Linked DNA regions of Cohaesibacter gelatinilyticus. The protein of the gene in region 2 interacts with the protein of the main gene of each other region in a pairwise test. Links are inferred from orthologs where the notes say so. Each region holds a gene or a part of one and is shown on either strand. Other genes may lie near its edges. The genes, in order: nusG, rho and hfq.

Region 1 (3,114 bases), on a different replicon or contig from region 2:
AAAGGTTCTGCTCTTGCTGCTGTTGAGAACCGTGACGCTGCAATCGGCCGTGAAGCAATCATGGAACTGATGGCTGCTGTTGACGATTATATCCCAACTCCAGAGCGTCCAAAGGATCTGCCATTCCTGCTGCCTATCGAAGATGTATTCTCCATCTCTGGTCGTGGTACTGTGGTAACCGGTCGTGTTGAGCGTGGCGTGATCAATGTTGGTGACGAGATTGAGATCGTCGGTATCAAAGACACCCAGAAAACCACCTGTACCGGTGTTGAAATGTTCCGCAAGCTGCTTGATAGCGGTGAAGCTGGTGACAATGTTGGTGTTCTCCTGCGTGGTACCAAGCGTGAAGATGTCGAGCGTGGCCAGGTTCTGTGTGCACCAGCTTCCGTTACTCCACACACCAAGTTCAAAGCAGAAGCTTACATCCTGACGAAAGAAGAAGGCGGTCGTCATACTCCGTTCTTCACCAACTATCGTCCACAATTCTATTTCCGTACCACTGACGTGACGGGTGTTGTTACCCTGAACGAAGGTACCGAGATGGTTATGCCTGGCGATAACGTCGAGATGAATGTTGAGCTGATCGTGCCAATCGCTATGGAAGAAAAGCTGCGCTTCGCTATCCGCGAAGGTGGCCGTACCGTAGGTGCCGGCATCGTCGGTTCTATCGTCGAGTAAGAGATTTCATCTTTACTTGAGATATGTCTTTAAGAAGCCCCTGCAAGCTATTGCTTTCAGGGGTTTTTTGATTCTCATAATTTTGATGAAATAAGGTGATACGGATGGATATCGAAGGTTGGTTTTGTGGATGGAGTCACAATTCATGAAGTTTTGATGATCCCTTGTTGATTTTTTTGTATTTCGTCATCTTTTCGCTTGCAGTTGTCTGTGAACTCCAATAGTTAGTCTCCAACTTGGTTTTCACTAAGTTTTGCGAAGTAGGGGTGTAGCTCAGCTGGTAGAGCATCGGTCTCCAAAACCGAGGGTCGGGGGTTCGAGTCCCTCCGCCCCTGCCATTTCGCACTTGATCTTGCATGGCAAGATATTATATGTAGTGAGAATCTTATGAACGCGCGAAATTCTGTTTCGCGCGTTATTATATGTGAGCGGTTCCATGGCAAAGACCAACCCATTTGATTTTCTGCAGCAGGTTAAATCTGAAGCATCGAAGGTAACCTGGCCTTCCCAGAAGGAGACTGGCATTACTACTGTGATGGTTTTTGTCATGGTTTTCCTGGCTTCAATCTTTTTCTTGCTGGCTGACCAGATCATGTCATTTGGCGTCAGCTTCGTGCTTGGCCTGGGAGGTTAATAGACATGGCGATTGCAAAGCGGTGGTATATCGTTCATGCCTACTCGAACTTCGAGAAGAAAGTAGCGGAGGCTATTCGTGAAAAGGCTGATCAGACCGGTCTTGGTGATCTGTTTGATGAAGTTCTTGTTCCGACCGAGAAGTTTGTAGAAGTGCGTCGTGGACGCAAGGTCGAATCTGAGCGCAAGTTTTTCCCCGGTTATGTGCTGGTGAAGATGGCAATGACAGATGACGCCTATCATTTGATCAAGAATACCCCGAAAGTCACTGGCTTTCTGGGGAATGACAACAAGCCGATGCCAATTTCCAATGCGGAAGCGGATCGCTTGTTGAATCAGGTTCAGGAAGGTGTCGAGAAACCGATGCCGACCGTCAGTTTCGAAGTTGGCGAGCAGGTTCGGGTTTCCGATGGGCCGTTTGCTTCGTTCAATGGGCTTGTCGAGGAAGTGGACGAAGAGCGTGCGCGCCTCAAGGTTACCGTATCGATCTTTGGTCGTGCGACACCAGTCGAGCTTGAATATAATCAGGTTGAAAAACTCTGATCATAACAGGTGCGGGAGATTTGGTTCGTTTGCCGAACGAGCCGTCCGACCGCGCCCTTTCTCATGTCTATCTGAAGGTGCTTTGCGCCGAGGGAAAGAAAAATGGCAAAAAAGATTCAAGGTTACCTGAAACTTCAGGTTCCTGCAGGGGCTGCTAATCCATCCCCTCCAATTGGTCCTGCTCTTGGTCAGCGCGGCCTGAATATCATGGAATTCTGTAAGGCGTTTAACGCCAAGACGCAGGAAATGGAAAAAAATGCGCCGGTTCCGGTGATTATTACCATTTACCAGGACAAGTCTTTCACTTTTGAAATGAAGACACCTCCGGCGTCTTTCTTTCTGAAAAAAGCTGCCAAGCTGCCTAAGGGCTCTGGTGCGCCTGGTCGTGATGTGGCGGGTTCCGTGACCAAGGATCAGGTTCGTGAAATTGCTGAGCAGAAGATGAAAGATCTCAATGCCAACGACATCGAAGCCGCGATGTTGATGATTGAGGGTTCTGCCCGTTCCATGGGCCTCGAGGTGGTAGGATAATCCAATGGCTAATGTAGGAAAACGTATCCGCGCTGCTCGTGAAAAAGTTGATGCAAACAAGGTTTATTCCGTTGAAGAAGCTGTGAAGCTGGTCAAGGGTGCTGCATCTGCCAAATTCGATGAGACCGTAGAAATCTCCCTGAACCTCGGTGTTGACCCGCGTCATGCGGACCAGATGGTTCGTGGTGTATGTCAGCTGCCTGCGGGCTCTGGTAAAAATGTTCGTGTTGCTGTTTTTGCACGTGGCGATAAGGCTGAAGAAGCTAAAGCTGCAGGTGCAGAGATTGTTGGTGCAGAAGATCTGTTGGCAGTTGTTCAGGGCGGTACCATCGATTTTGATCGTTGTATTGCATCTCCTGACATGATGCCTCTGGTTGGTCGTCTGGGTAAAGTTCTTGGCCCACGTGGCATGATGCCAAATCCAAAGGTTGGTACCGTTACTCCTGATGTTGCTGGTGCTGTCAAGGCGGCTAAAGGTGGCTCCGTTGAGTTTCGTGTCGAGAAGGCCGGTATCATCCATGGTGGCGTTGGTAAAGTGAGCTTTGAAGAAGCTGCGTTGGTTGACAACGTCAAGGCATTTATTGCTGCTGTTACCAAGGCCAAGCCATCAGGTGCCAAAGGCACTTACATGGAGCGTATGAGCCTGTCCTCCACAATGGGGCCAGGTGTGCGCGTAGATCTTGCTTCTATCGACTAAGTCGATTAGAAGTCTAACGTGATTCCTCCCGA
Region 2 (3,122 bases):
TGAATCCGTTGATCGGATCATGGAAGCGTGGTCGGATGGGCCGTTTATTTTCAATCTTGGGCACGGCATCACCCCACAGGGCAATATCGATTATGTCCATCAGTTAATTGATCGCATACGGTCTTATGACAAGTCATAATCGAGATCAGAATTTGAAAACCCGCATTCATGGATGTGGGTTTTCTTTTGGTTGTTCCCGTGATGGATTCACGTGAAATATTGCAAGGATGGATTTTCTATCAGAGGACCACGATGGATTTTTATCTCTGGGCGAAAGCCCTTCATATCATTTCGATCATCACCTGGATGGCAGGAATCTTCTATCTGCCGCGTTTGTTTGTTTATCACGCAGACACGGAAGCTGGCAGCGACAAATCGGAAACGTTCAAAATCATGGAACGACGTTTGCTCAAAGCCATCATGAATCCTTCCATGATCATCGCCTGGATTTTGGGACTAACGCTTGCCTTTCATTTTGGAATCTGGGAGCCGGATGCAATTTGGCTGCATATCAAATTCTTGCTGGTTGGTGGAATGACCGCCTATCACATGTATTTGGCAAAATGCGTGAAAGTTTTTGCTGCTGATAAAAATGAGAAAGGTCACAAATTTTACCGGATACTGAACGAAGTACCGACCCTGCTGATGTTGGGCATTGTTATTCTTGCGGTGGTCAAGCCATTCTAATTTTTGATCATTATCGGATTGAGATTTTGTGTGTGAAAGCGATTTCTTAGACAGAAGTCGCTTTCTTGCATTTTGGGCTTGGCAATTTCAGAATCAACAGCTATGGTCCGCCAACTCTTGAATTGGCGAATCATTAGGCTGCTTGGCCCGCCGGCCTTCAAGGGTTTACAGACCGCAACAACAAACAATAGCGTTCTGTTCTATCCCTACCTCACAATTTTCCCATGGTTGCTTTGGCTTAACGAGACTTTCGCTATGCGCGAAATGAAATTACAAGAACTCAAACAAAAATCACCCACCGAACTTCTCAATTTCGCTGAGGAGCTCGAGGTTGAAAATGCAAGTACCCTGCGCAAGCAGGAGCTGCTATTCGCTATCCTGAAACAATTGGCAGAACAAGATACCGATATTATCGGTGAAGGTGTCGTGGAAGTTTTGCAAGATGGCTTCGGCTTTTTGCGCTCTCCTGATGCAAACTATCTGCCTGGACCGGATGATATCTATATTTCGCCCTCTCAAATTAGACGGTTTTCACTACGGACCGGTGATACCGTTGAAGGGCATATTCGTAGCCCCAAGGAAGGTGAACGTTATTTTGCCCTGCTGAAGGTCAATTGCGTCAATTTTGAAGATCCTGAAAAAGCGCGCCACAAGGTGCATTTTGATAATCTGACGCCTTTGCATCCAGATGAGCGGTTCCAGCTGGAATCGGTTGATCCGACATCCAAGGATATGTCCAGTCGAGTTATCGATCTGGTCGCACCTTTGGGTAAAGGTCAGCGTGCCTTGATCGTGGCACCTCCACGCACCGGTAAAACCGTGCTGTTGCAGAATATTGCCAAATCCATTACGGCCAATCATCCAGACAGCTGTTTGATTGTGTTGCTGATTGACGAGCGCCCGGAAGAGGTGACTGACATGAAGCGTACCGTGAATGGTGAAGTGGTTTCATCAACTTTTGATGAACCTGCCTCTCGTCACGTGCAGGTTGCCGAAATGGTAATCGAAAAAGCCAAACGCTTGGTTGAACATGGTCGCGATGTCGTGATCTTGCTCGATTCCATTACGCGTCTTGGTCGTGCCTATAACACCGTCATACCGTCTTCGGGTAAGGTTTTGACCGGTGGTGTTGACGCAAATGCACTGCAACGTCCAAAGCGTTTCTTCGGTGCAGCTCGTAACATCGAAGAAGGCGGTTCCCTGACGATCATCGCGACCGCATTGATCGATACGGGTTCCCGAATGGACGAGGTGATCTTTGAGGAATTCAAAGGCACGGGTAATGCGGAGATTGTTCTGGACCGTAAAGTGTCCGACAAGCGTATCTTCCCTGCCATGGATATTCTGAAATCAGGCACACGTAAAGAAGAGTTGATGGTGGATCGCAAAGAGCTTCAGAAGGTCTTTGTTCTGCGTCGTATTCTTGGTGCCATGAGCAATGTGGATGCGATCGAGTTCCTTCTCGACAAATTACGCTCTACCAAGACGAATTCAGATTTCTTCGACAATATGAATACGTAAGGAAAATTCCGGTGAGACCAACGTGAGGCTCCGACCTACTTTTTTCTTGCCATGAATTTTGACTATGCTATCAAAGCCGCCAGATTTAGGTATCTGGCGGCTTTTCTTTTGATTGTCAGTTTTCCCTGATGATCGAGTCGCTTGTAAAACAATCCATATTTTCCATGTCTTTTCGCGTCTATTTTTTGCGCAACTTTGAATGCTGCAGGGAAGGACAGGAGAATCGAGTCGTTTACGGAATGAATGAAACTATTCCCGAAGGCTGAGAGTAAGACGCCCGAAAGGCAGATAGGCGAAATATATGACCACAATTTTTGCATTATCGAGTGGGGCAGTACCAGCAGGTGTTGCCGTCTTTCGTTTGTCTGGTTCAAAGGCTTTGGAAATTGCTGGGCAAATTGTCGAGTCGCCCCCGAAACCACGCATGGCTAGCCTGCGTTATCTGAAGGATCCTCGCAATGGCGATGTGATTGATCAGGTCCTTATCCTGACATTTCCGGGGCCGAGTTCCTTCACTGGTGAGGATTGCGTTGAACTGCATTGTCATGGTGGGCGTGCTGTTGTGTCAGCAGTGATTGAACTGCTGTCGTCATTTGAGGATTGCCGTTTGGCAGAAGCGGGGGAGTTTTCTCGGCGGGCTTTTGAAAATGGCAAAATGGATCTGATGGAAGTCGAAGGACTTGCAGATCTCATTCATGCTGAAACTGATCAACAAAGACGGCAGGCTATTCGCCAGGCTAGCGGTCATCATCGTGAGCAACTCGGTTCCTGGCGGGATACGCTTCTTTACGGTCGCTCCATGATTGAGGCGGAACTGGATTTTGCTGATGAAGAGGATGTTCCGGGTTCTGTATCGGATGTGATTTGGCCCAAGATTTCTGCTTTGAAATCGGAGATGGAACAACATTTGTCAC
Region 3 (3,115 bases), on a different replicon or contig from region 2:
TGATAAAGGATGTCGGGTGGAGATTGCGGCTGCAAGTTCAGATTGACATTTCATTGACAAAAAGGGGCTTTGCGCCCCTTCTATTTTCTATATGACTCTGAAACGATTTCGGATCTCATCTTGATACTTCATCTGAATGCGAAGAGACAATCTGATACCTTCTTCTTCATCCTCTCGTGTCAATACATCGCAATGCTGATAAAGCCAAGCAAGTCCCTGCCCATCGGCATAATCCAGACGAACAGAAAGTAGATTGTCCTTCTCGGCCAATTTATCTTCGACTGCTTCAAGTAACAGCTCTTCACCTTCACCGGTAATTGCAGACAGCGCAATCGCTTGCATTTGCTCTGTAGCAAGGGAGCGCTGCTGCTGCCCCGCCAAATCAACCAAAGACATACGTTCCTCGTCATCAAGAAGATCAATCTTGTTCCAGATCTCGATCACACGTGGATCTTCATCCATCTTGATTCCAAGATGATCCAGTACGCTGGCAACATCTTCAGCCTGCGCAGCTGTATCTTCATGGGAGATATCGCGCACATGCAAAATGACATCTGCCTCAAGCACCTCCTCCAAAGTAGCACGAAAGGCCGCAACCAAATGTGTCGGAAGGTCGGAAATGAATCCCACCGTATCTGACAGAATGATCTGACGACCATGCGGAAGGCTCAAGGTCCGCAGGGTTGGATCCAGAGTCGCAAAAAGTAAGTCCTTGGCGAAAATATCCGCATCAGTCAAGCGATTGAAAAGCGTAGATTTTCCGGCATTTGTATAGCCAACCAGAGCGACGACCGGGTGTGGTACCTTCTGCCTGTTTGAACGATGTAGCCCGCGTGTTCGGCGCACTTGTTCCAGATCTCGCTCCAATCGACCGATCTTATCCTGCAAGGCCCGGCGGTCTGCTTCAATCTGGGTTTCGCCTGGACCACCCATGAAGCCAATACCACCACGCTGTCGCTCCAGATGAGTCCAACTACGAACCAGGCGGCCTTTTTGATAGTTCAGATGAGCAAGTTCGACCTGTAAGCGTCCTTCCCTGGTTTGCGCCCGACGGCCAAAAATTTCAAGAATGAGACCAGTTCGATCAAGGACCTTGCACTTCCATTCTGTTTCAAGATTGCGTTGCTGGATAGGTGTCAACGGAGAATCCATGATAACAAGCTCTATCTTGTCATCATGAATTCGATCGCCAATCTCCGCAAGCTTGCCTTTACCAATAAGGGTGGAAGGTCTAATGGTAGTCAGTGGGACCCGTAACACATCAACCACATTCAGATTGATGGCAGCAGCAAGACCTTTCGCTTCTTCAAGACGTGCCTGATCGCTTCGGCGAATGGGCTTGCCATCCCCTTGAGCAATTTTCTTGCCTTGTAGATGTTGCGAGAGAATGGGAACCAGAACCAATGCAGAAACCGCAACCTCCCCTCGGTCAATCAAAGGGCGATTGCGGCGCTTGGGCTTATCGCCCTCAAATTCTTCGTGGTCAGCCAATCAGCTATCGGCTTTCTCGGCGGTTTCTCCGCCTTCAAACAGCGATAAAGGGCCATTTGGCATGATGGTCGAAATCGCGTGCTTATAGACCAGCTGGGAATGTCCGTCACGGCGCAGTAAGACGCAGAAGTTATCAAACCACGTGACAACGCCTTGCAACTTGACGCCATTCACGAGAAAAATGGTCAGCGGCGTTTTGGTTTTTCTAACATGGTTGAGAAAAGTATCTTGGAGGTTCTGGGCGCGTTCTGCCATTTTTCCTGCCTTATTGTTTATCTGTTTGGTGTCAAGGTGAACCGATAATCATTATTGACCAGCAAATGCGGAAAGGCCAAGACGTGATTTCATAAATAGCCAATTAGGCTCGGATATCGCATTGATTGTCCACAAGTCAGCGTGAAATCGCGCGCCGCAAAGGTTAGGCATCAAAACCTACAAAATCAGATAGTCCCGACTAACCATTGGAATGTTCAATAATAAAAACTGATTCAGTACTCATCCCATACTAACTGAAATCTGATTGCTGCCAAGAGACCACATGCCTGTACCAACAAGAAAGCGGAGAGTTTTAGCCGCGATCTATCGGCGCCAGAAATTTATGTTGATCGCCCCAAGCAAAACTATGATTTCAAATCGGCCAAAAATCATCGTTATGATCAAGGCATACTTGGATATAAGCGATAACTGATAATAATCCGGCCAGGCATTCGTTGCATTCCAGCCTGCCGAATATAACGGTCCAATATTGGAAAAGGCGGAAATTGCCGCAAATAGAGCTCCATCAAAATGACCGATATCGTGACTTAGCACGACTGCTACGACAATAACCAGCAGGATGGAAAGCAGAAACGACGCCCAGATGGATTTCATCAACTGAATGGTATATTCCGTCTTGCCAAATCGTCCCCCTCGAATGGAGTGCGGGTAAATCAAACGACCGACTTCCCGCCCTGCCTGCATAAGCATAGCGCCAATCCGATAGAGTTTCAGTCCACCTGCCGTTGAAAAGGGTGTTGCACCTATCAGGGCAAGGCAAGCCACCAGCAAACCAGGAAGAACAGTCACATCAGCATGGCGAATTTCAAAGCCGGCAGTTGAAACAAGAGACACCGCTGTAAAGAAACCCTGACGCAGTGCTGACAATGGCGGCAATACGCTAGCACTACCAGCGAGGCGAAAAAGGGTGACGGAATAAAGAAGACCAAGACCTGCCATAAGGCCAAAGAGATAGTAGCTTTCCCGGTGTTCCGTCAGCATCTGCAATTTACCACGAACGGCCATGCGATGCCAAAAGATGCTGGTCGCACCAGCTATCATTCCCAAAGCAATAAGAAACTCCGCCCAACGATTGTCATAACTCGCCAAGGTTCCATCAATCGGCATGAAACCACCGGTCGACAGTGTGGAAAAGGCAAGGCACATAGCCTCAAAGGGAGGAATGCCGCTCAAGATGAGCAACCAGGCAAGTATCAGCGTCAGGATCGCATACGCTCCACCAACCTGACGCGCTACATAGAATGTTCGCCCGCTTTCTTCTCCAAAGGCCCGTTCCATCATGCCTATGTGACGATTGGGAAGCCCACCGACCCCATTGGGCGCCAGAATCAGTAAAAAAGTCAGAAGT

The links.
Region 1: the proteins of rho (region 2) and nusG interact in binary tests that used the Escherichia coli proteins (3 or more experiments, as listed by UniProt). The link is inferred for Cohaesibacter gelatinilyticus from one-to-one orthologs.
Region 3: the proteins of rho (region 2) and hfq interact in binary tests that used the Escherichia coli proteins (3 or more experiments, as listed by UniProt). The link is inferred for Cohaesibacter gelatinilyticus from one-to-one orthologs.

Annotation. Positions count from the first base shown.
Region 1 is NZ_OBEL01000001.1:1,797,674-1,800,787, reverse strand. Bases 132-3,088 are described here. They hold nusG (transcription termination/antitermination protein NusG), read left to right. Parts: upstream 132-1,323; coding sequence 1,324-1,854; downstream 1,855-3,088. Other genes in these bases: rplA (50S ribosomal protein L1), read left to right, coding at 2,390-3,082; rplK (50S ribosomal protein L11), read left to right, coding at 1,957-2,385; secE (preprotein translocase subunit SecE), read left to right, coding at 1,115-1,312; tuf (elongation factor Tu), read left to right, coding at 132-678. Also shown: more of tuf, read left to right, coding at 1-131. UniProt on the Escherichia coli protein: Part of the processive rRNA transcription and antitermination complex (rrnTAC). The complex forms an RNA-chaperone ring around the RNA exit tunnel of RNA polymerase (RNAP).
Region 2 is NZ_OBEL01000003.1:204,250-207,371, reverse strand. Bases 111-3,075 are described here. They hold rho (transcription termination factor Rho), read left to right. Parts: upstream 111-942; coding sequence 943-2,208; downstream 2,209-3,075. Other genes in these bases: mnmE (tRNA uridine-5-carboxymethylaminomethyl(34) synthesis GTPase MnmE), read left to right, coding at 2,510-3,075; hemJ (protoporphyrinogen oxidase HemJ), read left to right, coding at 253-687; hemE (uroporphyrinogen decarboxylase), read left to right, coding at 111-139. Also shown: more of hemE, read left to right, coding at 1-110; more of mnmE, read left to right, coding at 3,076-3,122. UniProt on the Escherichia coli protein: Facilitates transcription termination by a mechanism that involves Rho binding to the nascent RNA, activation of Rho's RNA-dependent ATPase activity, and release of the mRNA from the DNA template.
Region 3 is NZ_OBEL01000001.1:1,371,025-1,374,139, forward strand. The notes cover bases 120-3,077. They hold hfq (RNA chaperone Hfq), read right to left. Parts: upstream 1,747-3,077; coding sequence 1,492-1,746; downstream 120-1,491. Other genes in these bases: hflX (GTPase HflX), read right to left, coding at 120-1,491; CRO57_RS06165 (TrkH family potassium uptake protein), read right to left, coding at 2,071-3,077. In the rest of the region: CRO57_RS06150 (RNA 2'-phosphotransferase), read right to left, coding at 1-35; more of hflX, read right to left, coding at 88-119; more of CRO57_RS06165, read right to left, coding at 3,078-3,115. UniProt on the Escherichia coli protein: RNA chaperone that binds small regulatory RNA (sRNAs) and mRNAs to facilitate mRNA translational regulation in response to envelope stress, environmental stress and changes in metabolite concentrations.